DNA from 2 places in the Gryllotalpicola koreensis genome. Region 1 is predicted to be linked to the other one. Evidence: predicted binding sites of a transcription regulator. Region 1 holds the regulator's gene; the other holds the start of a gene.
What was found. The regulator HspR, encoded in region 1, represses chaperone genes until heat shock. The targets are predictions, from matches to a motif close to AAGTTGAGTCNNNNNGACTCAACTT.

Region 1 (15,313 bases):
CCGCCTTGATCAGCGGCTGCTCCGGCGCGGGGCCCAGCTCGTGCAGCGTCTCTTGCACGAAGGAATGGAAGGCGCGGACGTTGTAGTACGGGTCGATGCTCATGAAGACTCCGGCATTTCTTAGATGCTGATACGCAGTTCTTATTACACAAGACCCTAGGGGCAACTGATTTCCGCGACTAGTGGTCTTCCCCGATTTTTACGCCCTGGAAACACGGCGAAGGAGCCGAGCGATCGAGAGCGGCCACGTCGTCGCCAGGTTCCGCGGTCTCGATGTGAAGGAGGCCGCGGAAAATGGCGAGCACGTGAGCGGCTCGGAGTTACGCCAGCCGCCCCAGCTTGATCGCCGCGAGGGACACCGCGGCGACCGTCTCGTTGTCGCTGATCTCGCCGCGGCCGATCATCGCGAGCACCTCGGGCAGCGGCACGAAGCGCACGCCCGAGATCCCCTCCTCAAGCTGGCTGTGCGAGGAATCCGTCGCCTGACGAAGCCCGCGCGCGAGGAACACGTGCTCGGGGGCCAGCGCGGCGCCGTTCAACGCGAACAGCGACCCCAGCTCGGACCAATCGGATGCCTCGAGCCCGGTCTCCTCGAGAAGCTCGCGCTGCGCCGCGACCAGTGGTTCCTGCCCGTCGCTTCCCCCTGCGGGCACCTCGAGCGAGGCGCCGACCGTGTACCGGTCGATCTCGATCAGCGCGACGCGGTCGTCCTCGTCGAGTGCGACCACGAAGACCGCGGGCCGCAGCTCGACCACGCCGTAGAGCCCGTGCGAGCCGTCGGGGTGGACGACCTGGTCCTCGCGCACCCGGATCCACGGGTTCTCGTAGGCGGTGCGGGTCGTGAGAGTCGTCCAGGGCATTCCCAGAGCCTATGTTCCGCGTTGATAGACGATCTGTGTGGTTTCTTGCGGGAGGGCGCGTGCACTGGCTGAGTGACCCCTCACGCCCCGAGTCCGGCCTCGGTCGTCAACACGTCGCGGAATCCCCGCTTTACCCGCGACTTTCTGACGACCGGGCGGACGGCGGCGCGGCGATCCGAGCTCTGGTGGGGGCTGGCTGCGGCGCTTTGGGCCGTGGGGTACGCCGTGATCAACGCGACCGCCGCGCTGCCCGCGAACCCGCAGCTGTGGTGGCAGCTGCGGCAGGGCGAGCTGACGCTCAGCACGGGTCACGCCGTGCTGAGCCATTCCTGGTCGTGGACGGCGGGCATGCTCCCCTGGATTCCGAACAGCTGGGGCTGGGGCACGCTGCTCGCGATCGCCTATCGGGGCGCCGGATTCGCCGGGGTCGTGGTCTTCGTGCTTCTCGCCCAGCTCGGCGTGCTCGCCCTCGTCTGGCGGGTGCTCGGGCGATTCGGGTTGCAGGCCGGGCCGGTGCGGGTCGGCATCCTTGTGCTCTTCAGCCTCACCCTGGCGGGGTGGGCCGACGGCCAGTCCGAGCTGGCGGACTACGGAGCGGTCTTCGCTTTCGCCCTCGTGTGCCTGCATCCGCGCATGAGCGCGCTGTCTGAAGGCCGCCGCCGCCTCGCGCTCGGCGGCGCGGCCTTCGCGATCGCGGCCGTCTGGGAGAACCTGCACCTCGGCGGACTCGTCGCGATCGCCGTGTTCGCGGCGGTCTACGCGATCTGCATGCCGGTGGCCCGCCGTGCGTCGACGGCCGCGGTGGTCGGGCTCGGGGCGGCGCTCGGCGTGCTGGCGACGCCCGCGGGCGCGGCCGGCATCGTGAAGTCCCTCGGCACGGCGAGCAGCTCGCGCGCCGAGCATTACGCGGCCTGGGGTCATCTGTTCGCGGATCCCGGCGGTTACAACTACGAGCCCGTCGTGCTCGCTCTCGTGATCGGCGCCGCGGCGATCGTGCTGGTGCTGATCCGGCGGGACCACGTCGCGGCGGGCATCCTGCTCATCGCCGCCCTGTCGGCCTGCCTGGTCGTGCGCTCGGACACCGATCTGGTCATGCTCAGCGTGCTCGCGGGCGGCCCGGCGGTGGCGCGGATGCCTCAGCCGCGACTGCCCCGCATCGGCATCGGCGCGTTCGGCGCGGCGGCGGCCTGGGCGATCGTCGCGGTGTGCGTGGCTGCGGCATCCGTGGTCCCCGGCTGGCGTCTCACGGGCGTCGACCCCGCGGATCTCGCTTCGATCCCCCACGGCGCCCGGGTCTTCAGCACGGTCGGCGCGTCCGACGCGATCGACGTGCTGCGGCCCGATCTGCAGGTGACGATCGACTCGCGCAACGATCTCTACCCGGTCGCGCAGTTCGAGTTCGCGAAATCGCTCACGGGCGCGGGCGCGGGCGCTGCGCAGGCGCCCGACTACTTCGAGGACAACGGGGTCACCGCGGTCTACCTGCAGGGCGCGCCTGCGCACGAAGAGCGCACGAGGCTCGCGGCGGTGCTGGCGGATGCCGGCTGGCGAGCCGTCCCCGGCGTTCGCGGGCTCGTGCTGCTGGCCCCGCAGAAATAACTTCAAAAAATCTTCGCAAGGCGCGTCACGATCTCGCGGACCCCGGGTCTTCCTCCGATGTAAGGCACAAACCGAACTGGAGGAAAGCCATGCTGAAGGGGTTCAAAGAGTTCCTCTCCCAGGGGAACGTCATCGACCTCGCGGTCGCCGTGGTCATCGGCACGGCGTTCACGGCACTCGTCACGGCGGTGGTCACGAAGATCATCAACCCGCTGATCAGCGCCGTCTTCAACGCGAACAGCCTCGACAAGGCCCTGGCGGTCGACATCCCGACCGTCTCGGGTGGCCACTCGACGCTGTACTTCGGCGCTGTGATCGGCGCGCTGGTCAACTTCGTGATCATCGCGGCGGTCGTGTACTTCGCCTTCGTGCTTCCGCTTCAGGCAGTGATGAAGCGGCGCGCGGCGGCGGTCGAGCCGGCGGAAGGGGCGCCGACCGGGCCCAGTGACATCGAGCTGCTGACGCAGATCCGCGACCTGCTCGCGGTGCGCACCGATTTCGGCAGCCGTCACCGGGCCGACTAGGACCGGCCAGGGGGTGCCCGCATCGACGACTGGGAACTCGCGTGCGGGCATGGGCCGAGAGCGGCCGCCATGGGGGTGGCGGCCGCTCGTGTCCGGTATTCCGAGTCTTCCCGCGCGCCGCGCGGGGCATCCGTATCTCTAGAGAAGGCGAGAACACATGAACGAGGTCATCGAGCTCGACGCACTGCGGGTCGCGCGAGCGCTGGCCGAGCAGAAGGCACCGGATGACTGGCGGCAGTTCGTCCAGGCAGTGGCCCGCGACGTGGTCGAGCACCTTCCCGACGTCGTGCCGTGGAAGACGGCGGCGGGTCTGCTGAACGTCGCCGCGGCGACGCTGTCGGCCGCGGCGCTGAGCGGCGGCCTCGTCGTGCAGCGCATCGACGGCGCTCTGTGCTTGATGGTGCGCCAGTGCGAGGCGGTGCTGGTCGAGCTGATGTCCGTGCGTCTGGCCGTGCCTCGCCCTCTGGCGACGCTGCCCGTCTAAGGCTCACGGGCTCCGGATAGCGTGATGGCGCGCGCATCGCGTAGCGTACCGATGCACCCCTCTGTCTACCCGACCGGGATCTCTTCATGACTGCCCTTCCCTCGCACGCCGAGTCCGACGACGCCCTCAGCGACGCCGCGCTGCTCGAGCGCGTGCGCGCCGGCGACAAGCAGGCGTACGGGGCGCTCTGGAACCGGCACCACCGCGCCGGCATCAACGCTGCCCGTGCGATCACGTCGGCCTTCGACGCCGACGACCTCGTCTCCGAGGCGTTCGTGCGTGTGCTGAAGGCGATCGAGCGCGGCAACGGCCCGACGGCGGCGTTCCGGCCGTACCTCGTCACGACGATCCGCTCGGTCGCAGCGCGCTGGGGCGCGCAGCCCGCTGAGCTCACCCCCGAGGAGTTCGAGGCCGTCGACCCCGACTCGAGTGATGAGGCCTTCGCCGAGCGCTTCGATCAGAGTCTCACGGTGCGCGCCTTCAACACGCTGCCGCAGCGCTGGCAGGAGGTGCTCTGGTACACCGAGGCCGAGCAGCTGCCCCCGCGCGAGGTCGCCGCGATGATCGGCATCAAGCCGAACGCGGTGTCGGCCCTTGCGAAGCGCGCGAAGGAGGGCCTACGGCACGCCTGGGTGCAGGCGCACATCGAGACCGTCCCCGCCGAGTCCGAGTGCCGCTGGTCCATCGACCGGCTCGCCGCCTCGACCCGCAAGTCTCTGCCCGCCCGCGAGCAGGAGCGCCTCGACGCCCACCTCGACGAGTGCGACCGCTGCCCGCTCGCCGCGGCCGAGATGACCGAGGCGTCGCACCGCCTCGGCGCGCTGATCCTGATCGGATTCCTCGGTGCGGGCGCCGCCACCGCGTACGGGGCTCTTCTCAAGCCGGCAGCTGCGACCGCCGCCACCCTGGGCGCCGGCGCCTTCTGGCCGCCGAAGCCCACGCACGTGCGCAACGTCGCGATCGGCGCCGGCTCGGCCGTCGCCGCGGGGGCGATCGCCGTCGGCGTCGCGTTCGCCGTGACCGGTGGCCCGGCACCCGAGAAGCAGATCATCACCTCGGTCGCGCAGTCTTCCGAGGCTCCCGGGGGGACGTCGACGGATGCCGCACCGAGCGCACCTGTGCCAGCACCCTCCACACCCACGCCGTCCCCGAGTCCTGCCCCGGTAGCGCCGGAGTCGCCCGCTGCCGGAGCCGCTCCGGCGCCCGCGCGGGGCACCGCCGTGCCCCCGGTGGCCCCAGCCGCAGCATCCGCCCCGTCCTCGTCACCGTCCTCTCGGCCGAGCTCTTCGTCGAGTCCGACGCCGACCCAGACCTCGACCCCAACGCCCACCCCGACCCCAACGTCGACTCCGAGCACTCCGCCGACCTCCCCGCCCGCCACACCCCCGTTGCCGCTCATCACCTTCACCGAGTGTTCCGCGTCAGCGGACGGCAGCACACTCACGCTCACCTGGCAGTACGACGGAACGCCTGTCACCGGTCAGACGCCGTCGTTCGTCATCGCCTCGGACGGTGTGGCGCTCGGCGGAAGCGGCACGTCGACCTCCGGTCCGGTTGACGGCGTTTACACGACCAGTGTTCAGGCTGACTCGGTCCTCGGGCTCGGCACCTACACGATCACTGCGAGTTCGAGTGCCGGGGATGCGACGGCCGGCGCGACCAACAGCGCCTCTGCGTCGGCGATCTCGCTGCTGGGTTTGACCTTATGGGGCACCTGCTCGCTCAGCTCCGACTGAGAGGTCGCTTCGGCCCCGAAAGCTGCACCAGGACTCCCACCGAGGAGTGCGGGGATGTCGTCATTGCGCGGTAGACACGACATTCCGGCACTTCTCGGTACCGGTCCGGGGCCGCGGGCGCGGGGCCTGACCCCAGGCCCGGGTCACCCCCAGGCGGAAGCCGGGGCGGCCACGATCGGCACATTCACCGCGTGGAAGCGTGCGCCGCCGCCGTAGTGGCTTGAGGCCCAGGGCGAGGCGATGATCGCCTGCTCGGTGACCGCCGGCGCGGAATCCGCTGCGAGCGCGTCGTGGATGCCCGCGAACAGCGACCGGTCCAGCTGCTGCGCCACGTACGACGCCGCGATGCGCAGGTTCGCGTAGCTGCCGAATCCGCCGCCGCCACCCGAGCCGAGCCCGTTGTTCAGCGGGTTGTTGCGCAGGTACCAGCTCTTCGGCGAGTTCTCGGAGTCCATCCACTGCAGGATCACGGTCACGTTGTTCTGCGTGATGGGCAGACCGGCATCCTGCAGCACGAGCGCGGCCCAGTCGGCGTTGGTCACGCCGCCTACGGTCAGCGCCGGCGCCCCGGATGACGTCGTGACGGTCTTCGAGTCGAACGACGTGCTCTCGACGGCGTCGCCCGTGACGTCGGATTCCACTGTGAGGCTCTGCGTGTGTGCGAGCAGCTCGCTGGCGTACAAGGGCTGCGAGTTGACCGTCGCCGCATCCGCCGGGATCGCGACCATGACGCTGCCGACGAGCAGCATCGTCGCCGCCCCGGCTGCGGCCATATGGCGCCGCGATCGGGCATGCGGCGCGTGTCGACGGCCCTGTGCGGCACGGCCCTTCTGGGCACCCGGCTGCTGGCGGAGAGAGCGGCGAGAGGGGTAATCGGTCATGGAATCTGAGGCGGTGCGGCGGCGGGTCGGCGTCACCACGGGGTAGAGGTGCGCCCCGTACGGGCGAAGGGGGCGCGCGACTTTGCGAGGGTAGCAGGCGAGTCTTTGTGCGGCCACACCGGTGAGCGGCTCAGATCCAGTTCTTGCGCTTGAAGACGAGATAGAGGATGCCGGCGGCGACGACCATCACGCCGACGCTCAGCAGGAACCCCCACCACTGGCCGAAGCCGGGGTACGGCACGTTCTGACCGAAGTAACCGGTCACGGCGGTCGGCACCGCGATGATCGCGGCCCATCCGGTGAGCTTCTTCATGACGTTGTTGAGCCGGGAGTCCTGCAGCGACAGGTTCGTCTCGAACAGGGCCGTGACCATGTCGCGCAGCGACTCGGTCCACTCCGTGACGCGCAGCACGTGGTCGTAGAGATCGTCGTACGAGGCATCCAGCTCGGGCCCTGAGCCCGCGTCGCGGCGGTGCCGCAGCACCCCGTTCACGACCTCGCGCATGGGCAGCACGATGCGGCGCAGCTGCACCAGCTCTTTGCGCAGCCGGTAGGTCGCGCGCTGCACACGGGTCGCGAGGACTCGCTCGTCGAAGAGCACGTCCTCGAGCCCCTCGACGGCGTCGTCAAGCACCTGCACCGCGTCGAAGTGGCTGTCGACCACGGCGTCGAGCAGGCCGTGCACGAGCGCGCCGACGCCAGAGCGCAGCAGATCGGCGTTGTCGTTCCACCGCGACACGAGGTCGTCGATGTCGAACTCGGGGCTGCGCACCGTGATGAGCCCGGTGTGGAAGACGAACGCCGACACCTTGTCGAGGCGCAGGCGTGCGGCGAGGTCGTCGTCGTCCGGCTCGTTCTCGGTGTCGTATGCGGCGGCGTATGCGGTGAAGAAGGTGTGCGACGTGTAGCGCAGCGCCTTCGGCCGCTCGACGTGAGCGATCGCATCCTCGACGGCGTACGGGTCGAGGCTGAGCTCGTCGGCGAGCCTCTGCAGGTCCTTGTGGTCGGGCTCGCACAGGTCGACCCACGTGAGCACGTCGTCGCGGGCGAGGTAGTCGGAGATCTCCGCAAAGGGGAAGTCCTGGGCGATCACCTGACCATCGCGGTCCCAGACGAGCGAGCGAAGCGTCCCCATGCGGGCAACGCTACCTGCGTCAGATGCCGGCGGCGGCGACGAGCGACTCCGCGGCGGCGCGGGCGTGGCGTGCGGCATCCGTCGTCCCGGCGATCGCGGCCGTCGTCTGCGCGCCTTCCGCGAGGATCGCGAGTTGAGGGCCCAGGGATGCCGGCCCGCCGGCGTCCTTCACCAGCGAGTCGACATAGCGCTGAAAGTCCGCTTTGTGCGCGCGCACGGTCTCGGCGACCTGCGCGTTCGCGGCGCCGAGCTCGCCGAAGGCGTTGATGAAGCCGCAGCCGCGGAAGTCGGCGTCGCCGAACCAGTCGGCGAGGTAGTCGTAGACCGCGAGCAGCTTCTGGCGGGGCTCGGCGATCGCGTCGACCTTGGCTGTGACGCCATTGGTCCACATCGTGTGGCGCTTGCCGAGCACGGCGACGATGAGGTCGTCCTTCGAGGGGAACTCGGTGTAGAGCGCGCGCAGCGAGATGCCGGCGGCATCACGCACGGCGTCCATGCCGACTTGGCCGATGCCGCGTGTGTAGAAGAGCTCGTCGGCGGCATCCACGATCCGCTGCCGGCGGTCTGCTGGGGTGCTGATCTCGCTCATGCCGAAAGTCTACTTGACAGTGAGAACGTTCGTTCTCTAAAGTGGCGGTCAGATGCGAGAACGGTCGTTCTCATCAGAGCAGAAGGAGCCAGATCATGAGCGGCAACCCGAAGGACATCTCTCTCGAACCGGCGGCGCAGGCATTCGTGGATGCCACGAGCGAGCCCCCGTTCCTCTATCAGCTCGCCCCTGAGGAGGGTCGCAAGGCCGTCGACGGCGTGCAGGACGAGCCGATCTTCAAGCCCGAGATCGACGAGGAATGGATCGAGGTCCCCGGCGGCCCGACCGGCTCGGTCAAGGTGCGCATCGTGAAGCCGCTCGGCGCGACCGGCGCGCTTCCCGTGATCCTGTACACGCACGGCGCCGGCTGGGTCTTCGGCGACGCCCACACGCACGACCGACTTGTGCGCGACCTCGCGATCGGCGCCGGTGCCGCCGTCGTCTTCCCGGAGTACGACCGCTCGCCCGAGGCGCGCTATCCGCACGCGCTCGAGCAGGTCTGGGCGACCGCGCAGTGGATCGTCGCGTCCGGTGCCTCGAAGGGGCTGGATGCCGCGCGGCTCGCCGTCGCCGGCGACTCGGTCGGCGGCAACATGACCGCGGCTCTCACCCTGCTCGCCAAGGAGCGCGGCGGCATCGACATCACGGGCCAGCTGCTCTTCTACCCCGTCACCGACGCGAACTTCGACACCGCCTCATACGAGGAGTTCGCCGAGGGTTACTTCCTCACCCGCGACGGCATGAAGTGGTTCTGGGACCAGTACACGACCGATGAGGCACAGCGCGCCGAGATCACCGCGTCGCCGCTGCGGGCGTCGCTCGAGCAGCTCTCCGGCTTGCCGGCCGCGCTCGTCATCACCGGGGAGGCCGATGTGCTGCGCGACGAGGGCGAGGCCTACGCGGCGAAGCTGCGCCGGGCCGGCGTGCCCGTGACCGCGGTGCGCTACCAGGGCATCGTGCACGACTTCGTGATGGTCAACGGGCTGCACGACACCTTCGCCGCAAAGGGCGCCGTCGCTCAGGCGGTCGCGTTCCTGAAGGACGTGCTCGCCTCCTAGGCATCCCTCGCGCCTCGCACCCGCCGCCCACCTCGCGTGCGCTGCTCGTCCTAGCATGCGCTGCTCGGATCCGGTGTGCGCGCCCCCGATCCGAGCCGCGCACACCGGATCGCAGCCGCGCTACTCGCACGGATGGGCGCCACCCCCGGCGGAGTGGCGCCCATCCGCAGCTGTAGCGCACCCGCACCCTCGGCACGGCGCGGCACGCCACAGCACCGCACCGCGCGCGTGCACACCTCGGCATAGGCTCGAAGGATGGTCAGAAACTCTGACGCGGGGCTAAGTGCCAACTCCGCGTCGAACGTCATTCCTGCTGTCTCCGCCTCGGACCGGGTCGCCACGCGCGTCACGCTCGCCTCACTCGTCGGGACCTCTCTCGAGTCCTACGACTTCTACGTCTTCAGTTACTTCAGCGCCCTGTTCAGCGCCGCGGTGTTCTTCCCGGCTGAGAACCACGCCGTCGGCACGCTCGCCGCATTCCTGACTCTCGCGACCTCGTACCTTGTGCGGCCGATCGGCGCGATCGTCTTCGGACACCTCGGCGACCGGATCGGCCGCCGCCGCACCCTGATCTGGACGGTCGGCATCATGGGCGTCTCGACCGCCCTGATCGGCGTGCTGCCGTCGTATGACCGCATCGGCGTCTGGGCTCCCGTGCTGCTCGTCGCCCTGCGCATCGTGCAGGGCCTGTCGCTCGGCGGCGAGTGGGGCGGCGCGATCCTCATCGGCGTCGAGCACTCGACGGCCCGGCGGCGCGGCTTCTACGCCGCGATCCCCCAGCTCGGCTCGCCGATCGGGACCGTCATCGTCGGCGGCCTCTTCCTGCTGCTGAGCTCGACCATGAGCCCCGACGCGCTCGCCGGCTGGGGCTGGCGGCTGCCCTTCCTGTTCGCGCTGCCGCTGCTCGCCCTCTCGCTGTACCTGCGGGTGACGATCACCGAGACGCCGGTGTTCGCTGCACTCCGCACCGCCAAGCGGGTGCGCCGCCTGCCGGTGCTCGAGGTCTTCCGCCGCCAGCCGGTCATGCTCATCGTCGCGGTCGGCGCGGCCATGCTCGGCATCGGCTCGTACTCGCTCATGAACACCTACACGACGAGCTACGGCACCTCCGTGCTCGGATTCTCGGCGCAGGCGCTGTTCCTCGCGACGATCATCGGCAGCCTCGTCGAGATCGCCGCGATCCCGTTCTTCGGGCTGTGGGCCGACCGCATCGGCTCGGCCCGCGTGGTGGCGATCGGCGCGGCCGCGACCCTCGTGATCGCCTTCCCGATGTACGCGCTGCTGCCGCGCGCGACCTTCCTGATCCTCGCGGGCACCATGGTGGTCGGCGGCCTGCTGCCGACGCTCGCCTGGTCGGGATTGGGCGGATTGATGGCGGATGCCTTCGGCCGGTCTATCCGCTACAGCGCGCTCTCCCTTGCCTACGCGATCGCCGCGGCCCTGGCGGGCTTTGTCCCCCTGCTGACGCAGCTGCTCGCGAACGCGAGCGGCAACGCCTGGTGGCATCCGGCCGTCATGCTCGGCGCCCTGTCGCTCATCACCCTGGTGAGCGCGGTTGCCGCGGCCCGGGTCGCGCGACGCCGCTCCGAGGACCGCGCCGACGAGGCGACGGTGCTCGCCGCGGAGTCGCCCGCGGTACCCGAGGAAGCGACCGCTGCGTAACGCCCGAACTCACCATTCGGGGCCGTTCGGGTCCCCGCCGCCGCGAGGGGTGCGCCCGAACGCACCCCTCGGGGAGTGGGGCTGGAAATGGGAAGGGGAATGGGAATGGGAACGGGGAAGAGCACGGGAATGCGCCGACTGCCTGCAAAGTTGACATGAACAGACTCAAGTTTTACGGATTCGGATTGACAGGCATCCGTGCTTCTGAAAAAGTTGAGTCTGGGCGGCTCAAGCAAGCCGCCCCCACGAACTTACGCAACACAAGCAGGAGGGCCAACAGATGGCACGTGCAGTAGGTATCGACCTCGGAACCACCAACTCCGTGGTCGCCGTTCTCGAGGGTGGCGAGCCGGTCGTCATCGCCAATGCGGAGGGCTTCCGCACCACCCCGTCGGTCGTCGCGTACACGAAGGACGGCGAGGTGCTCGTCGGCGAGACCGCCAAGCGCCAGGCCGTGACCAACGTCGACCGCACCATCTCGTCGGTCAAGCGCCACATGGGCACCGACTGGAAGCAGGAGATCGACGGCAAGAAGTACACCCCGCAGGAGATCTCGGCGCGCATCCTCGCGAAGCTGAAGCGCGACGCCGAGCAGTACCTGGGTGACACGGTGACGGATGCCGTCATCACGGTCCCCGCGTACTTCAACGACGCCGAGCGCCAGGCCACGAAGGAGGCCGGCGAGATCGCGGGCCTCAACGTGCTGCGCATCATCAACGAGCCGACCGCTGCAGCCCTCGCCTACGGCCTCGACAAGGGCAAGGAGGACGAGCTGATCCTCGTCTTCGACCTCGGCGGCGGCACCTTCGACGTCTCGCTGCTCGAGGTGGGCAAGGACGACGACTTCTCGACCATCCAGGTCCGCGCGACCGCCGGTGACAACCGCCTCGGCGGCGACGACTGGGACCAGCGCATCGTCGAGCACCTGATCAAGAAGTTCAAGGACTCGACCGGGGTCGACGTCTCGAAGGACAAGATCGCGCTGCAGCGCCTCAAGGAGGCCGCGGAGCAGGCGAAGAAGGAGCTCAGCTCCTCGATGTCGACGAGCATCCAGCTGCCGTACCTGAGCCTCACCGAGAACGGTCCCGCCAACCTCGACGAGACGCTCACCCGCGCGCAGTTCGAACAGATGACCAGCGACCTGCTCGACCGCACCAAGAAGCCGTTCCAGGACGTCATCAAGGAGGCCGGCATCAAGGTCTCCGACATCGCGCACGTCGTGCTCGTCGGCGGCTCGACCCGCATGCCCGCGGTCAGCGAGCTCGTCAAGCAGGAGACCGGCGGCAAGGAGCCCAACAAGGGCGTCAACCCCGATGAGGTCGTCGCCGTGGGCGCGGCCCTGCAGGCGGGCGTCCTCAAGGGCGAGCGCAAGGACGTGCTACTCATCGACGTCACCCCCCTGAGCCTCGGCATCGAGACCAAGGGCGGCATCATGACCAAGCTCATCGAGCGCAACACCGCCATCCCGACCAAGCGCAGCGAGACCTTCACGACCGCCGACGACAACCAGCCGTCCGTGGCCATCCAGGTCTTCCAGGGCGAGCGCGACTTCACCCGCGACAACAAGGCGCTCGGCACCTTCGAGCTCACCGGCATCGCGCCGGCCCCGCGCGGCATCCCGCAGATCGAGGTCACCTTCGACATCGACGCGAACGGCATCGTGCACGTGTCCGCGAAGGACAAGGGCACCGGCAAGGAGCAGTCGATGACCATCACCGGCGGTTCATCGCTGCCGAAGGAGGACATCGAGCGCATGGTCAAGGAGGCCGAGGAGCACGCCGCAGAGGACAAGCGCCGCCGCGAGTCCGCCGAGACCCGCAACACGGCCGAGCAGCTCGTCTACTCGATCGAGAAGCTGATCAAGGACAACGAGGACAAGCTGCCCGAGGACGTCAAGTCCGACGTGCAGGGCGACGTCGACGCGCTCAAGACCGCGCTCGCCGGCGAGGACGACGAGGCCGTGAAGACCGCGTTCGAGAAGCTCTCGCAGAGCCAGCAGAAGCTGGGCGAGGCGATCTACGCGTCGAGCCAGGGCGAGCAGGCTGCCGCCGCCGGTGAGCAGGGCGGCACGGATGCCCCGGCCGACGGCGCCTCTGACGAGGACGTGGTCGACGCCGAGGTCGTCGACGACGAGGACGAGAAGAAGTAAGGCGATGACGGACGAGAACAGCGACAAGCACGAACAGCGCGAGGAGCCGATCGTCCGCGACAAGCGGCGCATCGACCCCGAGACCGGGAAGCTGCGCCAGCCGGATGCCGCTGAGGGGGGCGAGGCAGAGGCCTCGTCCCCCGAAGGGGCCGGCGAGAACGGCGACGACGAGCTGTTCGTCGAGGACATCCTCGCCGCGGCCGAGGTGGAGGAGAACGACCCGAGCGCCGAGCACCTGGCCGACCTCAAGCGGGTGACGGCGGAGTACGCGAACTACCGCCGCCGCACCGAGAGCGAGCGCGAGGTCGTGCGCGAGCGCGCCGTCGGCGACGCCGTGCGCGTGCTGCTGCCGGTGCTCGACGACCTCGACCGTGCCCAGAAGCACGGCGACCTCGAGGGTGACGGCGCGTTCCCGACCATCGCCGCGAAGCTGCGCGGCGCGGTCGAGAAGCTCGGCGTCAAGCCCTTCGGCGAGGTCGGCGAGGTGTTCGACCCGCAGCGGCACGAGGCGATCTTCCAGCAGCCCACCCCCGGCGCGACCGAGGCCACCGTGCTCGATGTCGTCGAGACCGGCTACACGATCGGCTCGACGCTCGTGCGCGTGGCCCGCGTGGTCGTCGCCACCCCAGCAGATTAAGAAGTAAAGAGGAGGCGCGTTGGCCAGTCAGGACTGGTTCGACAAGGACTTCTACAAGACGCTCGGCGTCAGCAAAGACGTGTCTGACGCCGAGCTGAAGAAGACCTACCGCAAGCTCGCGCGGCAGTACCACCCGGATTCGAACCCGGGGGATGCCGCGGCCGAGGCGCGCTTCAAGGAGATCAGTGAGGCCTACTCGGTGCTGTCCGACAAGGAGCAGCGCGCCGAGTACGACCAGATCCGGGCCATGGGGTCCGGGGCGCGGTTCACCGCCCCGGGCTCCGGTGGCGCGGGCGGCTTCGAGGACGTCTTCGGCTCGATGTTCGGCGGCGGCGCAGGCGGCCGCCCCGGCGGGTTCACCTACTCGACGGGCGGCGCCGACCCCAACGACATCTTCAGCGGGCTGTTCGGCGGCGGCAGGTTCGGCCAGTCCTCGGGGGGCTTCCGTGGATACGGCGGCCCGACCAAGGGCCAGAACCTCGAGGCGTCGACGACGATCGACTTCCTCGCCGCGACCCGCGGCGAGACGCTCACGCTGACGGGCACGGGCGGCAAGCCCATCAAGGTGAAGATCCCGGCGGGCGTCGCCGACGGGCAGAAGATCCGCCTGCGCGGCCGCGGCCACCCGAGCCCCGACGGCGGCGAGGCGGGCGATCTGATTCTGCACGTGGCCGTGCGCAAGCATCCGGTCTTCGAGCGCGACGGGCTGAACCTGCGGCTCAACGTGCCGGTGACCTTCGTCGAAGCGGCGCTCGGAGCGACCATCGAAGTGCCGACGCTCGAGGGCGCTCCGGTGAAGCTCAAGGTGGCCGCCGGCACCCCGTCCGGCCGCGTGCTGCGCGTCAAGGGCCGCGGCGTGAAGACCGACAAGGGCACGGGAGACCTGCTCGCCGTCGTGCAGGTCGCGGTGCCGTCGCACCTCTCGGCCGAGGCCGAGAACGCGCTGCTCGACTTCGCGGCGAAGCTCCCGAAGGAGAACCCGCGCGAGGATCTGCTGGCGCGAGCCAGAGAGTGATGTAAATAAGTGGCTATGGACGTCGATCAGGACACCCCGCTGTTCGCGATCGCCGCTGCTGCGGAGCTCGCCGAGCTGCATCCCCAGACCCTGCGCCAGTACGACCGCCTGGGCCTCGTCGAGCCCACCCGCACGGCGGGAAAGTCGCGGCGCTACTCGCTGCGCGATGTCGCCCAGTTGCGCGAGATCGCGCGGCTCTCGGCCGAGGGGGTGTCGCTCGAAGGCATCCGTCGCGTCCTCTCGCTTGAGAATGAAGTGCGCGCTTTGCAGCAGCGGGTGCGCGAGCTCGAGTCGGCGCTCGCCGACGCCCTGCTCCAACAGCCGGGCCGCCGCGTCTTCGCCTCCGGGGTGACCGGTGAGGTCGTGCCGATGCGTGCCGGCACCCGCAGCGAGCGCCGCGATCAAGTGGTCGTATGGCGCCCGTGGGGCCCGCCGCCTGATCTATAGGGTCGGACTATGACGGATGCCGAGCCGCACGACGCCTCGCCCGGAATCCCATCGCCGCTGCCCTCGATCTATCTGCACCCGCTCGCGAACCCGCGCGCACTGCGGGCTCGCCTCAAGCCGATCGTCGGCGCCCACCTCGCGCGCGGGGCCGCCCGTGCCCAGCGGTTGACGGGCCTCGCGGCGCAGTTCTTCGTCTGGGGATTCGTCGGCGGGATCGTCGTCGTGATCATCGGCATCGTGCTGTGGGGTGCGGATTCCGGGCCTGCGCTCGGCGCGACCCTCGGCTTCCTCGTGCTCATGACCGGCGTCGTGCTGTACTACTGCGGGCTCGGCGCGCGCCGGAGCGCGGTGACCCGGCTGCTGCAGCGGATGCGCAGCGTCGACCCTGCCGCGACGCGCAGCACGGCGAACGCGCTGTACAACGGGGGCCCCACGTCGCTCGCGCGGTACGCGCGCGAGCACCCGGGCGTCTTTCTGCCGTAGGCGGAGCGGCCTGTCGGCATTCCCGCGATATACCAGATATTGGTAATCTGCCTC
Region 2 (15,313 bases), on a different contig from region 1:
CCGCCGAGCACGGGCTGCTGCTTCAGCAGCCGCAGCTCACCGGTCGCCGGCACGAGGTCGTAGACCGTCGACGGGGTCACCAGTGAGCCGTAGCCGAGGCGGATCGTCGGTTGATCCCATTCGGGGTTGCCCGAGGCGTGCACCGTGTACAGCGGCTCGCCGAACGGCACCTCGGTGAGCGTTCCGTAGCCGTCGGCGGTGATGGGCAGGATGCCGAGGCGGGTGAGCCCGTCGCGGCGGTACTCGACGACGATGCGCTGGGCGAACGCGTCGACGTCGTCGAGTCGCACGGCCCTGTCGTGCGCGAGCAGCACCCGCGGGGCGGCGGAGGGGTCGGATGCCGGCACGTCGACGAGCTCGAAGTCGAGGGCTCCGTCGTTGTGCAGGATGAGCAGCCGGTCCTCGCCAGCGACGACCGCATGGTCGACCGAGTACTCGACGCCCTCGCGGCGCGGCCACACGACGCGGGGGGCGCCGGTCGGGTCGTCCGCGTCGATCAGCCACGACTCGCTCGTGACGGACGACGATGCACCCACCTCGATGAAGCGGCGGCTGCGGGTGAGGCCCGCGCCGACCCAGTAGCGCTCGTCGGGCTCGTGGAACACCTTCGCGTCGGCGGACGCGGGCGTGCCGACCTCGTGCCGCCATACCGTGTCGGGCCGCCAGGCGTCATCGACGGTCGTGTAGAAGACGAAGCGTCCGTCTGGCGAGAAGAACGCGCCGGCCGAGGTGTTCGGGACCTCGTCGTCGAGGTCGCGCCCGGTCGCGAGATCCCGCACCCGCAGGGTGTAGCGCTCGTCGCCCTCGACGTCGACCGCATAAGCGAGCAGCGTGCCGTCGGCCGACACGTCGAACGAGCCGAGCGAGAAGAACTCGTGCCCCTCGGCTTCGAGATTCGAGTCGAAGAGCACCTGCTCTCCGGCCAGCGCGGGCGTCGCGGCATCCACCTCGGCGGGCTGCGGCGGCTCCCAGTCGTCGACTCCGGCGATCGGCGCGCGGCACTGCACGCCGTACTGCTTCCCCTCGAACGAGCGCGAGTAATACCACCAGCCGCCCTCGCGCACGGGCACGCTCAGATCGGTCTCGAGGGTGCGCGCCTTGATCTCCTCGAAGATCGTCTCGCGCAGGGGAGCGAGGTGCTCGTTCCGCGCCTCGGCATACGCGTTCTCGGCGGTGAGGTGCGCGATCACCTCGGGGTCGTCCTTGGCGCGCAGCCACTCGTAGTCATCGACGACGGTGTCGCCGTGGAAGGTGCGCTCGGTGGGGATTCGCTTCGCAACGGGGGCTTCGCTCACCTGCTCCACGTTAGCGTTGCGGTCATGGCCCGATTCGCCCGCTTCCACCGCTTCGGCCCGACCGCCGAGGTGCTGAGCATCGTCCACGAGGAACCGCCGCACCCGGGCCCGGGCGAGGTCCGTGTGCACGTCTTCGCGAACGGCCTCAACCCCGTGGACTACAAGATCCTGCACGCGCGCGAGCACGCGGAGCGCTACGGCATCACCGAGCCGGCCGCCGACGGCCGCGGCACGGGCGTCGGCTTCGACTTCGCCGGCGACATCGACGAGGTGGGCGAGGGCGTCACCCGCTTCCGCCCGGGCGACGCAGTGCTCGGCGGGCGGCGTCACCATGCGATCGGCGACTTCGTCATCGTGCGGGCGGAGGGCACGGATGCCGAACGCGACGGCGTTCTCATCGAGAAGCCCCACGCGCTCGACTACGACACGGCCGCGGCACTGCCGGTGACCGGCCGCACGGCGATCGCGGCTCTCGACCGCGTCGGCGCGGGGCCCGGCGACACCGTGTTCGTGAGCGCCGCGGCCGGGGGAGTGGGCATCATCGCGGGCCAGCTCGCGGTGCTGCGTGGCGCGACCGTCGTCGGCACGGCGAGCGAGCGCAATCACGAGTTCCTGCGGTCGCTCGGCATCACGCCGGTCGCGTACGGCGACGGGCTGGTCGAGCGGCTGCGGGATGCCGCACCGCAGGGTCTCACCGCCGCGCTCGACAACCACGGGCCGGAGTCCGTCGACGCGGCGCTCGCCCTCGGCGTGCCGCTCGATCGCCTCAACACGATCGCTGCCCGCGGACACCGCGGCGCGCAGGGCGTCGGCAACCCCCAGGCGACGATGGAGCAGTTCGCAGAAATCGTGCGGCTCGTGGCCGACGGGGCGATCGCGGTGCCCATCGAGGCGGTCTATCCGCTCGAGCGGCTGGCCGAGGCCTACGAGCACCTCGAGACGGGCCACGTGCGCGGCAAGATCGTCGCGGTCACGAGGTAGTCCCCGCCGAGAAGTGCCGCGATGTCGTGCTCTTCGAGAACGGACGACATCGCGGCACTTCTCGATGTCAGCGATCCGCTTGGATGGGGTCATGAGCTCTTCCGCCGGATTCGCCGCGCTGCCGAAGCTCGTGCCGGGATACCGCGTGGCGATTCTCTCGCCGGCGTTCGCTGCTCCTGGCATCGGACCGGAAGTGCACGAGCAGGCGATGAGGCGATTGCGAGAACTGACCGGGTTGATCCCGGTCGAGTTCCCGACCACGCGGCAACTCGACGCGAGTCCTCAGGCGAGGGCTGCCGACGTGAACGCAGCGTTCGCCGATCCCGGCATCCGTGCGATCCTCACGACCGTCGGCGGCGATGATCAGATCACGGTGATCCCTCATCTCGACGCGGAGATCGTGCGTGCCAGCCCGAAGCCGTTCTTGGGTTACAGCGACAACACCAACCTTCTGAATTGGCTGTTCGGTCTCGGCATCCCCGGTTACTACGGAGGTTCGACGCAAGTGCACCTCGGTGCCGGTCCGGGAGTGGACGACGTTCACCTGCGCTCGCTTCGGGCTGCCCTCCTGGAGGGTGGCGAGATCGAGCTGACCAGGACGCCGGAGTCGGAGGATTTCGGTCACGACTGGCGCGATCCGCGGGCGCTGGTGGAGTTCGGTGCGCGAGAGGCGACCGAGGAGTGGGTGTGGAGCGGACCGGAGCGGATCGTCGAGGGTCGGACCTGGGGCGGATGCCTGGAGGTGCTCGATCAGCTCGCGCTCGCAGACAGGCTGCCTCCGCTCGGAGAGCTTGAAGGCATCGTTCTCCTGCTCGAGACGAGCGAGCTCGAACCACCTGCCGACTGGGTGAAGAGATGGGCACACGCGGCCGCAGTGGATCGTGCCGTACGGCGGCCGGATCCGAATTGATGGCCGTACGCGCACGGTCGTTGCGGATTACAACTGATCCGCGCGCCTTCGTAGACATGCGAAGGGCCCCGGCGAACCGGGGCCCTTCAGGGTCGCGAGGCTTATGCCTCGGCGTTCTCGGCGTGCGCTTCCTCGACGGCCGGATGCACCGTCTCGGTGCGAGACGACACCGCGATCTTGCGCGGCTTGGCCTTCTCGCTCATCGGGATCGTGATCGAGAGCACGCCGTTCGAGTAGTCGGCGGCGATGCGCTCGGTGTCGATGCCCTGGCCGAGGCTCAGCTGGCGCAGGAACGTGCCGCCCTGGCGCTCGCGGGTCAGCCACTTCACACCGTCACCGGTGGCGAGGGTGCGCTGTGCGCGGATGGTCAGCAGCTGGCCGTCGACGTCGATGTCGACCGAGCCGGGGTCGATGCCGGGCAGGTCGGCGGACAGCACGTAGGTGTCGCCGTCCTTGTAGAGGTCCATCGGCATGAGGCGCGGGCCTACGGGCCGGTCGAGGAACGAGCCCGCGAGGCGATCGAACTCACGGAACGGGTCGAAGTTCATTGCCATATGAATCAGCTCCTTCTCTGTGGTCTTGTAAGTTGAGTCCCTTCGACTCAACCTGCGATCACATTAGCACTCGAACGTCGAGAGTGCCAGATCCATTCCACGTTGCGCGAGCCCATAGGAAGCGCCCAGCCCGGCGGCGAACTCCGGGGTCATAATGAGCGGGTGATCGCGAGTTCGTTAGCCCGGCAACTGCGGGATGCCGGGCTCGATTGGCATCCCGCTCCCGGTGACTTCTTCCAGATCGACGGCCCGGAATTCGCTTCGGACGAGACCTTCACGGTGTCCGACATGACGGTCGAGCCGCACGAGTTCGACACAGGCACGATCCTCGGGTTCAACGGCACGACCGAGTGGGCCCTCGACTCGGTCTCGCTCGAGCAGGCGCTCTGGCTGCCCCGCGAGGACCAGCTGCGCGAGCGCCTCGGCGCCGCCTTCCGATCGCTGGAGGCCCACCCTGCCGGGCGCTGGCGCGTCACCACCTCCGGCACCTCCGCCGACAATTCTCAGCCTTTCGACGCCGACGATCCGGAATCCGCTTATGCCCTCGCCCTCTTGGCGCTCTTCGATGTCGCGGCGCTCCGGTAGCCGCTCGGCGCCGTTCCCCGTCGGCCCCTGGCTGTGGACGGCCATGATGCTGCCGTGGGCGCCGCTGCAGTCGCGCAAGTTCAACGCGGCTCCGGTGCGCACCGTCGACTACCTGCTCGACATCGACTATGTCGGTGACCATCACCCCGGCCACCGCCTCGATGTGCTCACGCCGGGCCGCGCCACCGCCGGTTCCGAGAAGCTGCCCGTGTACGTCTACTTCCACGGGGGCGGCTGGACGAGCGGCGATAAGTCCGCGCTGACCAAGTACTGCGCGGTGCAGGCCGACACCGGCATCGTCGTGGTCAACGTCAACTACCGCCGGGCGGGGCTGCGCGGCGGCGGCTTCGGCATGCGGCATATGCTGCACGACGCCAACGAGGCGCTGCGCTGGGTGGTCGCGCACATCGGCGAGCACGGCGGCGACGCGAGCACCATCGTGCTCGGCGGCGACTCGGCCGGCGCGCAGATCGCCGCGCTGCTCGCGGCCACGACCACGCAGCCGAAGCTCGCCGACCACTTCCGGCTGCGCCCGGCCGTCGCCCGCGAGGAGCTCGGCGGCCTCGTTCTGCACTGCGGCGCCGTCGACTTCTCCGTCCTGTTCGAGCCGGGCTTCATCATGAGCCACGACTTCGTGCGGATGCTCCTGCCCGGCTACCGCAGGCACCGCATGAAGCCGGCGTCGCTGCAACGGGCATCCCGCTGGCTCAGTCCCATCGAATGGGTCGACGAGAGCTTCCCGCCCGTCCTCGTGACCACGAGCGAGCGCGACATCTTCTATCACGCGAACGTCAACTTCGCGAAGAGGGCGGAGGCCGCAGGCGTCCCGGTCGAGTTCGTCAGCTACGGCTGGGACTCGCGTACCGAGCACACCTGGCAGCAGGATGCCGCGCATCCGGAGTCCGCAGAGGTCTACGCCCGCCTGCAGGACTTCATCGGCCAGGTCAGCTCACGTGTACGATCGGCCGGCGCTTAGGGTTCTTCTCCGCCTCGCGCAGCACCTCGCGCGTCACGGGAGCGATCTCGCCGGTGCCGTCGAGCAGGAACCGGGCCATGTTCGAGATCGGGTTGCCCTCGTTCCACTGGAAATACACGTTCGGCACGATGCCGGTCTGATCGCGGATCTCGAGCAGCACTGCGGCGATCGCGTTCGGGACCGAGATGCTCTCGAGCTGCAGCACGCGGTAGCCGTGCTTCTCGATACCGCGCACGACCAGCTGCTCCACGAAGTCCGACGAGTCCTCCTGCGTGCGCGGCTTCGGCAGCACCTCGATGAACAGCAGGCGTGCGCCCTGCGGGATGTGGCTGAAGTAGCGCTCCGACTTGCTCTTGCCGCTGTACTCGTCCTTCGTGTCCGGCCCGGGCTCGTGCGCGACGATGCGGATGACACCGGATTCGTCGTCCGCTTCCTCCTGCAGCCAGGCCTCGGCGACCGGGTCGAAGGTCACCGATGAGGCGCGCAGCTCGAAGGAGCGCTTGGCGCGCGAGACCAGCGAGATGACGAGGATGGCGAGGATGAACAGCGCCGCGATGCGCACGCCGTCCGGCCGCTCGATCACGTTCACAACGGTCGAGTAGAGGAACGCAACGGTGACGAAGCCGAACGCCCAGATGCGCTTGCGCTGTTTGTGCCGGAACGCCGAGACCGTGACCGCGAAGGCGGCGGACACCATGAGCACGAGCACGCCGGTGGCGTAGGCGCCGCCCTGTGCGTCGACGTTCGCTCGGAAGACGATCGTGATCAGGAATGCGATCAGCGCGAACACGACGACGAGCGGCCGCACCGCGCTCGCCCACTGCGGTGCCATGCCGTAGCGCGGCAGGTAGCGGGGCACCAGGTTGAGCAGCCCCGCCATGGCGGAGGCGCCGGCGAACCACAGGATGAGAATCGTCGACAGGTCGTAGAACGAGCCGAACGCCGAGCCGAGGTACTCGTGGGCGAGGTAGGCGAGCGCGCGGCCGTTCGCGGGTCCGCCCGCCTGGAAGTCCTTCTGCGGGATGAGCAGCGTCGTCGTGATGCTCGAGGTAATGAGGAAGGCGCTCATGATCGCCGCCGCGGTGCCGAGCAGGCGCTTCGTGCCCCGGATGCGTCCCATCGGCAGCTTCGGGGTGTCGTGCGGGCCGCCCTTGATCTGCGGCATGACCGCGACGCCGGTCTCGAAGCCCGACATGCCGAGCGCGAGCTTCGGGAAGACGAGCAGCGAGATGCCGATGATCTGGGCCCAGTTGCCGTTCTGCCGGAACATCGCGGACCACCAGTCGTGCACGACGACGGGCTGCGCCCCGATGTGCAGGAACGCGACGACGATGACCACGGCGTTGAGGGCGAGGTAGACCGCGACCAGGACGACGGCGATGCCGATCGCCTCCCTGAATCCGCGCAGGAAGACCACGGCGAGCAGCGCGAGCAGGAAGAGGGTGACGCCGATCTGCCAGCCCGTGCCCGAGAACCAGTGGGGGGTGAGCGGATTCTCGAGCGCGTGCGCCGAGGCATCCGCCGCCGACAGCGTCATGGTGATCATGAAGTCGGTCGCCGCGAAGCCGAGCAGCGCGAGCACGAGCAGCTTGCCCCACCAGTACGGCAGCGTGCGCTCCAGCATCGCGATCGAGCCGGACCCTTTGAAGCTCTCGCGGGCGACCCGGCGATAGACCGGCAGCGCGCAGCACAGGGTGAGGAGCACGAGCACGATGGTCGCGAACGGGGCGATCAGCCCAGCTGCCAGCGCCGCGATCGCCGGCTGGTAGCCGAGGGTCGAGAAGTAGTCGACACCGGTCAGGCACATGACCCGCCACCACGACGCGGGCTTCTCGGACTCCGAGCCGTGCGGACCCACCTGCGTGCCGCGGATGTCGGTCATGCCGGTCAGGAACCAGTCACGCAGGCTGGGACGCGCCGCGGTGTCGTTCGTCACAGGCGAGATAGTACGGGAGCGTACTGTCGACAGCATGGCGATGGAGTACTCGAGTCCGGCATCCCTGGGCATTGACCCCGCTGCGATCACGGCCTTCGCCGACGCGGTCGACACGAAGGGGCTGGGCGTGCACGGGCTCGTCGTCGCCCGGCACGGGCGCGTGGCGGCAGAGAGCTGGTGGCATCCGTACCGCCCCGATGAGCCGCACATGATGTTCTCGGTCAGCAAGGCGTTCACCTCGATGGCGGTCGGGCTCGCGATCTCGGAAGGGCTGCTCGCCCTCGACGAGCCGACGCATGAGATCTTCCCCGAGTTCCGCGAGATCCCCGGCCAGACGGTGCGGCACCTGCTCACCATGACCACGGGCCACGGCGACGACCTGTGGGGTGTGCTGCGGGCGCTGCCCGAACGCGACGGCGTCGAGCTGTTCTTCGAGTCGCCGGCCGAGTACCCGCCCGGCACCCACTTCGTCTACAGCACCGCGAGCACCTACGTGCTGGCTGCGGCCGTCGTGCGGCGGGCGGGCGTGAGCCTGACCGAGTACCTCGACGAGCGGCTGTTCGGGCCGCTCGGCTGGGCGACGCCGCAGTGGGAGCGCGACGCACGCGGCCTCGAGCACGGGGGCACCGGCCTCAAGCTGACGACGCGGCAGCTCGCGCAGTTCGGCCAGCTGCTGCTGCAGCGCGGGCAGTGGGACGGCAGGCAGCTGGTACCGGCCGAATGGGTCGACCAGGCGAGCGCGCACCAGGTGCGCAACCCGTGGTTCGGCAGCCACGAGTCCGAGGTGGGCTACGGATTCCAGCTGTGGCGGTCCAGTCACGGATTCCGCGCCGACGGCATGTGCGGCCAGTTCGCCGTCGTCATCCCCGAGCTCGATCTGGTCATCGCCACGACCTCCGGCTCGCCTGACGCGAACCGCATCCTCGAGGCGATCTGGCGCGAGCTGCTGCCGGGCGTCACGCCCGGCCACGAGCCCGCGGGCGACCCCGACGGCGCGGCCTTCGCGCTGGACGGGCGGCACGTGCCCGATCCCCGCCTGGAGGCGACGGATGCCGCGGCAGAGGCGGCCTTCGCCGGGCAGATCTTCTCGCTGCCCGGCAACCCGACGGGCATCGAGCGGCTCTCGATCTCGTTCGCAGCCGACACCGTCGCCCTCGAGACCTCAGGGGCGGCGATCGGCACGAGGCGGCTCGTGGCGGGGCGCGCGGAGTGGGTCGATGGCCGCCTTCCCGGAACGCCGCTCGAGTCGCTGCGCGAGGTGCCCGTCGCGGCACGTGCGGGCTGGCTGAACGGGGCGCTCGAGGTGCACCAGCAGCTCGTCGGCACGCCCTTCCGGTGGATCTGGCGGCTCATCCCCGACGGACCCGAGGGGCCGCGGCTCGTCAGCCGGTTCCACCCCGATCTCGGTCTTGCGTCGAAGCTCGACCTCCTATTGACGCCAGGTCAGTAAGGCTAGGCTGACGCGCATGAGCAGCACCGGTGCGGGGGAGACCGCAGGTCAGGCATCCGTCTCAGACACGGTCGCGCGGCTGCGCGCGACGTACGGTACCGGCCGCACCAAGCCGCTCGCCTGGCGGCTCGCGCAACTCAAGGGACTCGGCGCCCTGCTGCGCGACAACGGGCCCGCGCTCGAGCGCGCGCTCTGGGAGGACCTGCACAAGTCGGGGGCGGAGGCGCAGTACACCGAGATCGGCTTCACGCTCGCCGAGCTCGGCTCGGTGCGGAAGCACCTGAGGCGCTGGCTGCGGCCGACGCGCGTCCCGGCGCCTGCCGCGCTGCTGCCCGCGACCGCGCGCACCGTGCTCGAGCCGCTCGGCGTCGTCGCGATCATCGCACCGTGGAACTACCCCGTGCAGCTCACCCTCGCTCCGGCGATCGGCGCGCTCGCCGCAGGGAACGCCGTCGTGCTGAAGCCGAGCGAGCTCGCCCCCGCGACCGCTCGCGTGCTCGGCGAGCTCGTGCCGCGCTACCTCGACCGCTCGGCCGTCGCCGTCGTGCAGGGCGGGGTGCCCGAGACGACCGAGCTTCTTGCGCAGAAGCTCGACCACATCTTCTACACGGGCAACGGCACGGTCGGCCGCATTGTGCTCGAGGCCGCGGCCAAGAACCTCACGCCCGTGACGCTCGAGCTCGGCGGGAAGTCGCCGACGTACGTCGACGAGAGCGTCGACCTCGACGCCGCGGCGGCGCGGCTCGTCTGGGGCCGCTTCCTCAACGCGGGGCAGACGTGCATCGCCCCCGACTACGTGCTCGCGACGAGCGCCGTGCAGGCGAAGCTCGGGCCACTCGTCGCGAAATGGATCGAGCGCTACTTCGGCGCAGACCCTCGCCAGAGCCCTGATTTCGGGCGCGTGATCAACGATCGCCAATTCCAGCGGCTCACCGGATTGCTGGGTGCCGGGCGCCTGGTGGCGGGGGGCGAGACGGATGCCTCGCAGCGCTATCTCGCGCCGACGGTGCTGGCTGACGTTCCACGCGACGCCCCCGTCATGCAGCAGGAGATCTTCGGGCCGATCCTGCCGTTCGTGACGGTCGACGGGCTCGACGATGCGATCGACTACATCAATGCGCACGACAAACCGCTGGCGCTCTACGTCTTCAGCGAGGACGCGAAGACGCGGCGCCGGTTCCTCACTCAGACGTCCTCGGGGGCGCTCGGCTTCGGCATCCCGCTCGGGCATATCGGCGTGCACGGCTTGCCGTTCGGCGGCGTCGGGGCAAGCGGTGCGGGCTCGTATCATGGTCGCCGCTCGCTGACGACGTTCAGCCACGAGAAGGCCGTGCTGAGCAAGCCGCTCAAACCCGACACGATCCAGCTGGTCGCACCGCCGTACACGCCTGCACGCGAGAGACTTATCCGGAAGGTGCTCGGCAAGATCAGCTGAGCCGGAAGGGCAGGCGGTGCGCACCGAGACGGATTCGCTGGGAGAACGTCAGATTCCCGACGAGGCATATTGGGGCATCCACACCGCCCGGGCCGTCGACAACTTCCCGATCAGCAAGCGGCCGATCTCGGTCTACCCGGAGCTCGTGGTGGCGCTCGCGTCGGTCAAGCAGGCCGCCGCGCGCGCGAACCTCGAACTGGGCGTGCTCTCGCCCGACAAGGCGGCGCTCATCGATGCCGCCTGCGCCGAGGTGATCGGCGGGCGGCTGCACGAGCAGTTCGTCGTCGGGGTCATTCAGGGCGGGGCCGGCACCTCGACGAACATGAACGCGAATGAGGTGATCGCGAACCGCGCGCTCGAACTCGGTGGCCACGAGAAGGGCGAGTACGGATTCCTCAGCCCGCTGGACGACGTCAACCGCAGCCAGTCGACCAACGACGTCTACCCGACCGCGATCAAGATCGCAATGATGTATTCCCTTTCCAGCATGCTGGGGGAGATGCGGATGCTGCGCGACGCGTTCGCTGCAAAGGCGACCGAGTTCGCGCACATCCTCAAGATCGGCCGCACCCAGCTGCAGGACGCCGTGCCGCTCACCCTCGGCCAGGAGTTCCACGGCTGGGCCACCACGATGTCGGAGGACATCGACCGCATCACGGACACCCTTCCGCTGCTGTCGGAGATCAACCTCGGGGCGACCGCGATCGGCACCGGCATCAACGCCGACCCGCGCTACGCCGCGGCGGTGCGGCAGCATCTCTCCGAGATCACGGGGCTGGACCTCGTGACCGCGAGCGATCTGATCGAGGCGACGAGCGACACCGGTGTCTTCATGACGTTCTCCTCGGCGCTCAAGCGCGCGGCGGTGAAGCTGTCGAAGATCTGCAACGACCTCAGGCTGCTGTCGTCGGGCCCGCAGGCGGGGCTCGGCGAGATCAGCCTGCCGCCGAAGCAGGCCGGGTCGAGCATCATGCCGGGAAAGGTGAACCCCGTGATCCCCGAGGCGGTCAACCAGGTCGCCTTCTCGGTCGCCGGAGCCGACGTGACCGTCACGATGGCGGTCGAGGCCGGGCAGCTGCAGCTCAACGCCTTCGAGCCGGTCATCGCCCACTCGCTGCTGCAGTCGATCACCTGGATGCGCCAGGCGTTCCTCACGCTGCGCGTGAACTGCGTCGAGGGCATCACCGCCAACGAGCAGCGCCTCGCCGCCATGGTCGGGTCGAGTGTCAGCGTCGTGACCGCGCTGACCCCGTTCATCGGCTACCAGGCATCCGCCGCGCTCGCCAAGACCGCGCTGCTGACCGGTCGCAGCATCGCCGACCTGGTTGTCGAGGCCGGACTCATGACGCCCGAGCAGGTGGAGTTGGAGCTGTCACCCGAGCGGCTTTCGGGGGCGCCGGGGGAGTGATGTCGGTGTCCACGATGTTGCCCGGCGTCGGAGGGTAGCCCTGGCAGACTTGATTCATGTCGCGACGCAAGAAGAGGCCATCGGGTAACCCTGCCCGTCGCGGGCTGTCCTTCCAGGGACGAGTGGCGGTTCGTGACTTCGAACGTTGGCTGAAGGAGGCGGAGGCCACATTCACCGACCCGGCAGTCGGCGTCGCGCAGCTTGAGGTGCTGGTCTCGTCGGCTTCGCGGGTCGGGCTGGATGCTCTTGCCGCGGACGACGCTGCAGGTGTCGTCGAATTCTTGCTCGATGAGGATGCCGAGGGCGAGGAACTGCTCGACGTGTTTCACGACTTCGTCCACTTCCGTCTTGAGACCGAGCCTGAGGACGGCTGGGTGGAGGCGCACGATCTGCTCGAAGAGCTGTTGGCGACCGGCGACGGAGTTCCGACGGCGCTCTCGGATGCGCTCGAAGATTATGAACGGCAGGACCCCGAGCAGCGGCGGCAGGCGCTGGCGAAGGTGCGACTCGTCTCCGCAGTCCGCACGCTGCTGGAGTGGGTCGGTTCGGGGCGCGCGATCACGGACTCGGGCGCCCTGCGGCGCGTGGACATCGCGGAGGCGGCCGGGATGCTCGGGCTTGCCGCACGCGGAGTCGCGAAATTGCCGGCCGAGGGCGAGTACCGAGACGGAGCGATCGAGGTCGAGGGAGAGCTGCTTGCCCAATCGATGTGGGATCTTCCCCCGCTCGCAGCGTGGTGGGAGGCTCTGCAGACGGCCGACCTCATCGAGTTGACGCGTACCCGGGTGCGGCCGGGGCCTGCGGCGTCCGCATGGGCTGCAGAAGAGCTTCCCCCTCTCGACCAAGCGGGTGTGCTGGTCGGCGCCGTCACCGCCCAGCTGCTGACGACAGCGCAGCGGGAGGGGTCGGACCCCTGGACAGACCTGATCGCACGGCTCACCATCGTTCAAGCCCTCGAGATACTTGAGCCCGACATCGCGGATGATTCCCGTAGCCCGTTCGAGGAGCTACTGCTGCCCCGCGCGCAGCGCAGCCTGGATGATCTCGCCAAGCTCGGCATCCTTGAGCGGGATCGAACGGGCGCCGTCCGAGTTCCCGAGCTGCTCCGCGGCCCCTTCGCGCAGGGTGTGATCCTGGCCATGGCCTTCGCGGCTGACGCGCTCGACGACGAGGGGGTCGATGATGCCGACTTCGGCGGCGCTGCAGACCCCTTTGGCGATCCCGAGGTGCAAGCCGAGATGGCTCGCTTGGGGGTCGTGCACACCCCGGGAATGGCGGCCGAGATGATGCGCGAGCTCGCTCCTCTCCTTGCGGAGGAGGGCATCGACCTCGACAATCTCGATGCCGACGTCGACCTCGAGAGGGTCAACGCGGCCCTTGCCCGTGCAACGGAACGCCGCAACCTCGAACTGTTCACTCCTGTCGGGGAGCAGCGCGCGATGGCGCTCACCGTTCACGGACTCGCGGCCGAGGCGCTCGCCGACGGCAGCACCGATCTGGCGCGCCACGTGATCGACGGAATCCAGCCAGACCCTGTGGGCAACCGCCCCTCGGTGGCGCAGGTCATCGGAGTCGGCCTCGGAGTTCTCGACCAGTGGCATCGGGGTGCCGAGATCAGGCCCGTTCTGGAACGTGTCCGACCGATGCCATGGGACGCGCCCGCACGGCGCGCCGCGCAAGACATCCTCGTTGCGGCTCGAGACGGGCATGCATTCGACCAGCTCGACACTCTGATCCGGCGGCACAACGGCCGGGCTGTGCTCGAAGGCACTGTCCTCGCTGTCTCGGGGGTGGTGATCGCCATTGCAGAAGCCGACGGGGTCGAGGTCAACACGGCGGTCAGCCGTCTGCTCAGCGAGTAACGGCGTCGGTTCGCTCGGTTGCCCCCGAAACTGCTCCCTCCGGCTTAGCTCAGCTCACGCAGCGGCGAGGTCAGCTCGTCTGATGCTCACGAGCCGATGCGTCTGCCAGGGCTCTGCGATCTGGGAGAGTGCGGGCTGAACGTTCCTGACTTCGTCGTTTACGTCCGAATCTTACGGCGCTGGTATCGCAGCGGAGACCCAGGACCAGCGAGGGCTGTCGGGGGTCTGTGGGAAACTCTGGGTGTGAGTGGGGTTGTGAACAAGTCTACGAAACTCATGCTTGTAATTTGAGATTGTCGGGGTAGGCTCGGGGGTATGTCGAGGGTCGGTTCCGCAGCTTGTGAGGCGCTGTCGCGTCTGGGTGCGGTGCTGCCGGTGGATCCGGGTGCACTGTCGGATGGGGAGCTTCTCGATTTCGTCTCTCGGGTGGAGGCGGCTTCCCGGCAGGTGGAGGCGTTGAAGCTCGCGGCGGCGCAGGTCGTGGCCGAGCGGTCGGAGCGGGATGACCCGGATTCGCTGGCCCGCCGGTTGGGGTTCAGGACCGCGGCCGGGGTGCTGGCCGGGATCACGAAGTCCTCGGGCAGGGAGGCTGCGAAGCTCGTGAAAGATGCCTCGGATCTCGCGCAGCTGCCCGCGGTGGAGGCTGCGGTGCTGGACGGGCGGATCGGACGTGAGGCGGCGGCGGCGATCACCGGGGAGTTGAAGAAAGCCGCCGGCGGGAAGCTCGAGAACCTCCAGCCGGCGCTGGGAACCCCTGTGGCGCGCGAGCTCGAAACCCTGCAGGCCGAGCTCGTCGAGCTCGCCACCGGTGCGGGCGCGGACGAGGTGAAAGCCCGTGCGGCCGAGAAAGCCGCCGCGTTGAACGTGCAGACCGTCGAGGACCAGGCCGCGAGGGCCATGCAGGAGCGGTTCTTCTGGATCGGCCCCACCCTCGACGGCGCCGCCCGGGTGTCCGGGCTGCTTCCTGCCGGGCATGCCGCCGTGGTGCGGGGTGTGCTGGATGGGCTCTCGAACCCGAAAGGGAAGAAGACCGTCACCTTCGCCCCGGACCCGGATGCCGCGCCGGCTAATGTGCGCACCCGCGGGCAGAAGGCCGCGGATCACCTCAGGGACGTGTTCGCCACCGCCGCGAGGTCGGCGGAAATGCCGGATATGGGCGGGGATCACCCCACCGTGTGGATCAGCACCACTGCCGCGGAACTTCAGTCCGGTTCGGGGCTCGCGTTCTACGCCGGCAGCCCGGAACCTGTTCCCGTCTCGGAGGCGGTGCAGGCGGCGTGTGCGGGTGGGATCCAGACCGTGATCTTCGGGAAAGACGGCGATGTCCTCAACCTCGGTTTGGAGGTGCGGGGGTTCACGAAGCGGCAGCGCCGCGCGATCGCGCTCCGCGACGGCGGTACCTGCATCATCCCGGGGTGCGACGTGCCCGCGCAGTGGTGCGAGGTCCACCATGTCACCCCGTACCAGGACGGCGGCCCCACCGACGTGTGCAACGGCGTCCTCGTCTGCTTTTTCCACCACCACGAGATCGACACCGGGCCGTGGAGCATCCGCATGAAACACGGCACACCCGAAGTCCGGTACACCCACGGCAGCACCGACACCGAATGGAAGACCGCCGGCAACGGCACCGCCTCGAGACTCAGAGCACAAGCACCACCCGGGGAATGAGCGTGGGCCTCAAGCCCCCATCACGATGACGAACGGGGGAATGCGCACGTCATCGGATCCGTTCTGCACTGAGCGAGTCGCTTGCCGCGGTGCAAAGGTGGCTTATTTCTGAGGAAGAGCAGAATGTCAGGTATGGAGACGGCGGTCGACACTCGAGTCCAGGCGGCTCAGCTCGACGCGCTGCTGCAGCCCATCGACTGGGCCGCGCCCGACCCACGCGCGACCGCCTTCCGCTTCGAGGCCCCCAGCG

Region 2: a site for HspR is predicted at 3,770-3,794, ahead of ABD708_RS17890 (Hsp20/alpha crystallin family protein). Genes of this name have one in related genera too.

What each region holds. Positions count from the first base shown of each region.
Region 1 is NZ_BAABBW010000001.1:332,615-347,927, reverse strand. Features, by position in the region: gene ABD708_RS01665 (amino acid synthesis family protein) at 1-103, opposite strand, end outside; gene ABD708_RS01660 (NUDIX domain-containing protein) at 321-860, opposite strand; gene ABD708_RS01655 (hypothetical protein) at 933-2,459, shown strand; gene mscL (large conductance mechanosensitive channel protein MscL) at 2,549-2,983, shown strand; gene ABD708_RS01645 (hypothetical protein) at 3,141-3,467, shown strand; gene ABD708_RS01640 (sigma-70 family RNA polymerase sigma factor) at 3,554-5,203, shown strand; gene ABD708_RS01635 (hypothetical protein) at 5,347-5,976, opposite strand; gene ABD708_RS01630 (magnesium transporter CorA family protein) at 6,215-7,219, opposite strand; gene ABD708_RS01625 (TetR/AcrR family transcriptional regulator) at 7,239-7,808, opposite strand; gene ABD708_RS01620 (alpha/beta hydrolase) at 7,904-8,866, shown strand; gene ABD708_RS01615 (MFS transporter) at 9,122-10,528, shown strand; gene dnaK (molecular chaperone DnaK) at 10,809-12,677, shown strand; gene ABD708_RS01605 (nucleotide exchange factor GrpE) at 12,682-13,314, shown strand; gene ABD708_RS01600 (DnaJ C-terminal domain-containing protein) at 13,334-14,329, shown strand; gene ABD708_RS01595 (heat shock protein transcriptional repressor HspR) at 14,345-14,776, shown strand; gene ABD708_RS01590 (hypothetical protein) at 14,786-15,259, shown strand.
Region 2 is NZ_BAABBW010000006.1:146,180-161,492, forward strand. Features, by position in the region: gene ABD708_RS17875 (S9 family peptidase) at 1-1,295, opposite strand, end outside; gene ABD708_RS17880 (NADP-dependent oxidoreductase) at 1,320-2,276, shown strand; partial or broken gene ABD708_RS17885 (LD-carboxypeptidase) at 2,368-3,223, shown strand; gene ABD708_RS17890 (Hsp20/alpha crystallin family protein) at 3,288-3,740, opposite strand; gene ABD708_RS17895 (hypothetical protein) at 3,903-4,325, shown strand; gene ABD708_RS17900 (alpha/beta hydrolase) at 4,306-5,301, shown strand; gene ABD708_RS17905 (APC family permease) at 5,270-7,273, opposite strand; gene ABD708_RS17910 (serine hydrolase domain-containing protein) at 7,272-8,687, shown strand; gene ABD708_RS17915 (aldehyde dehydrogenase family protein) at 8,704-10,122, shown strand; gene ABD708_RS17920 (aspartate ammonia-lyase) at 10,139-11,530, shown strand; gene ABD708_RS17925 (hypothetical protein) at 11,653-13,392, shown strand; gene ABD708_RS17930 (HNH endonuclease signature motif containing protein) at 13,708-15,063, shown strand; gene ABD708_RS17935 (alpha/beta fold hydrolase) at 15,196-15,313, shown strand, end outside.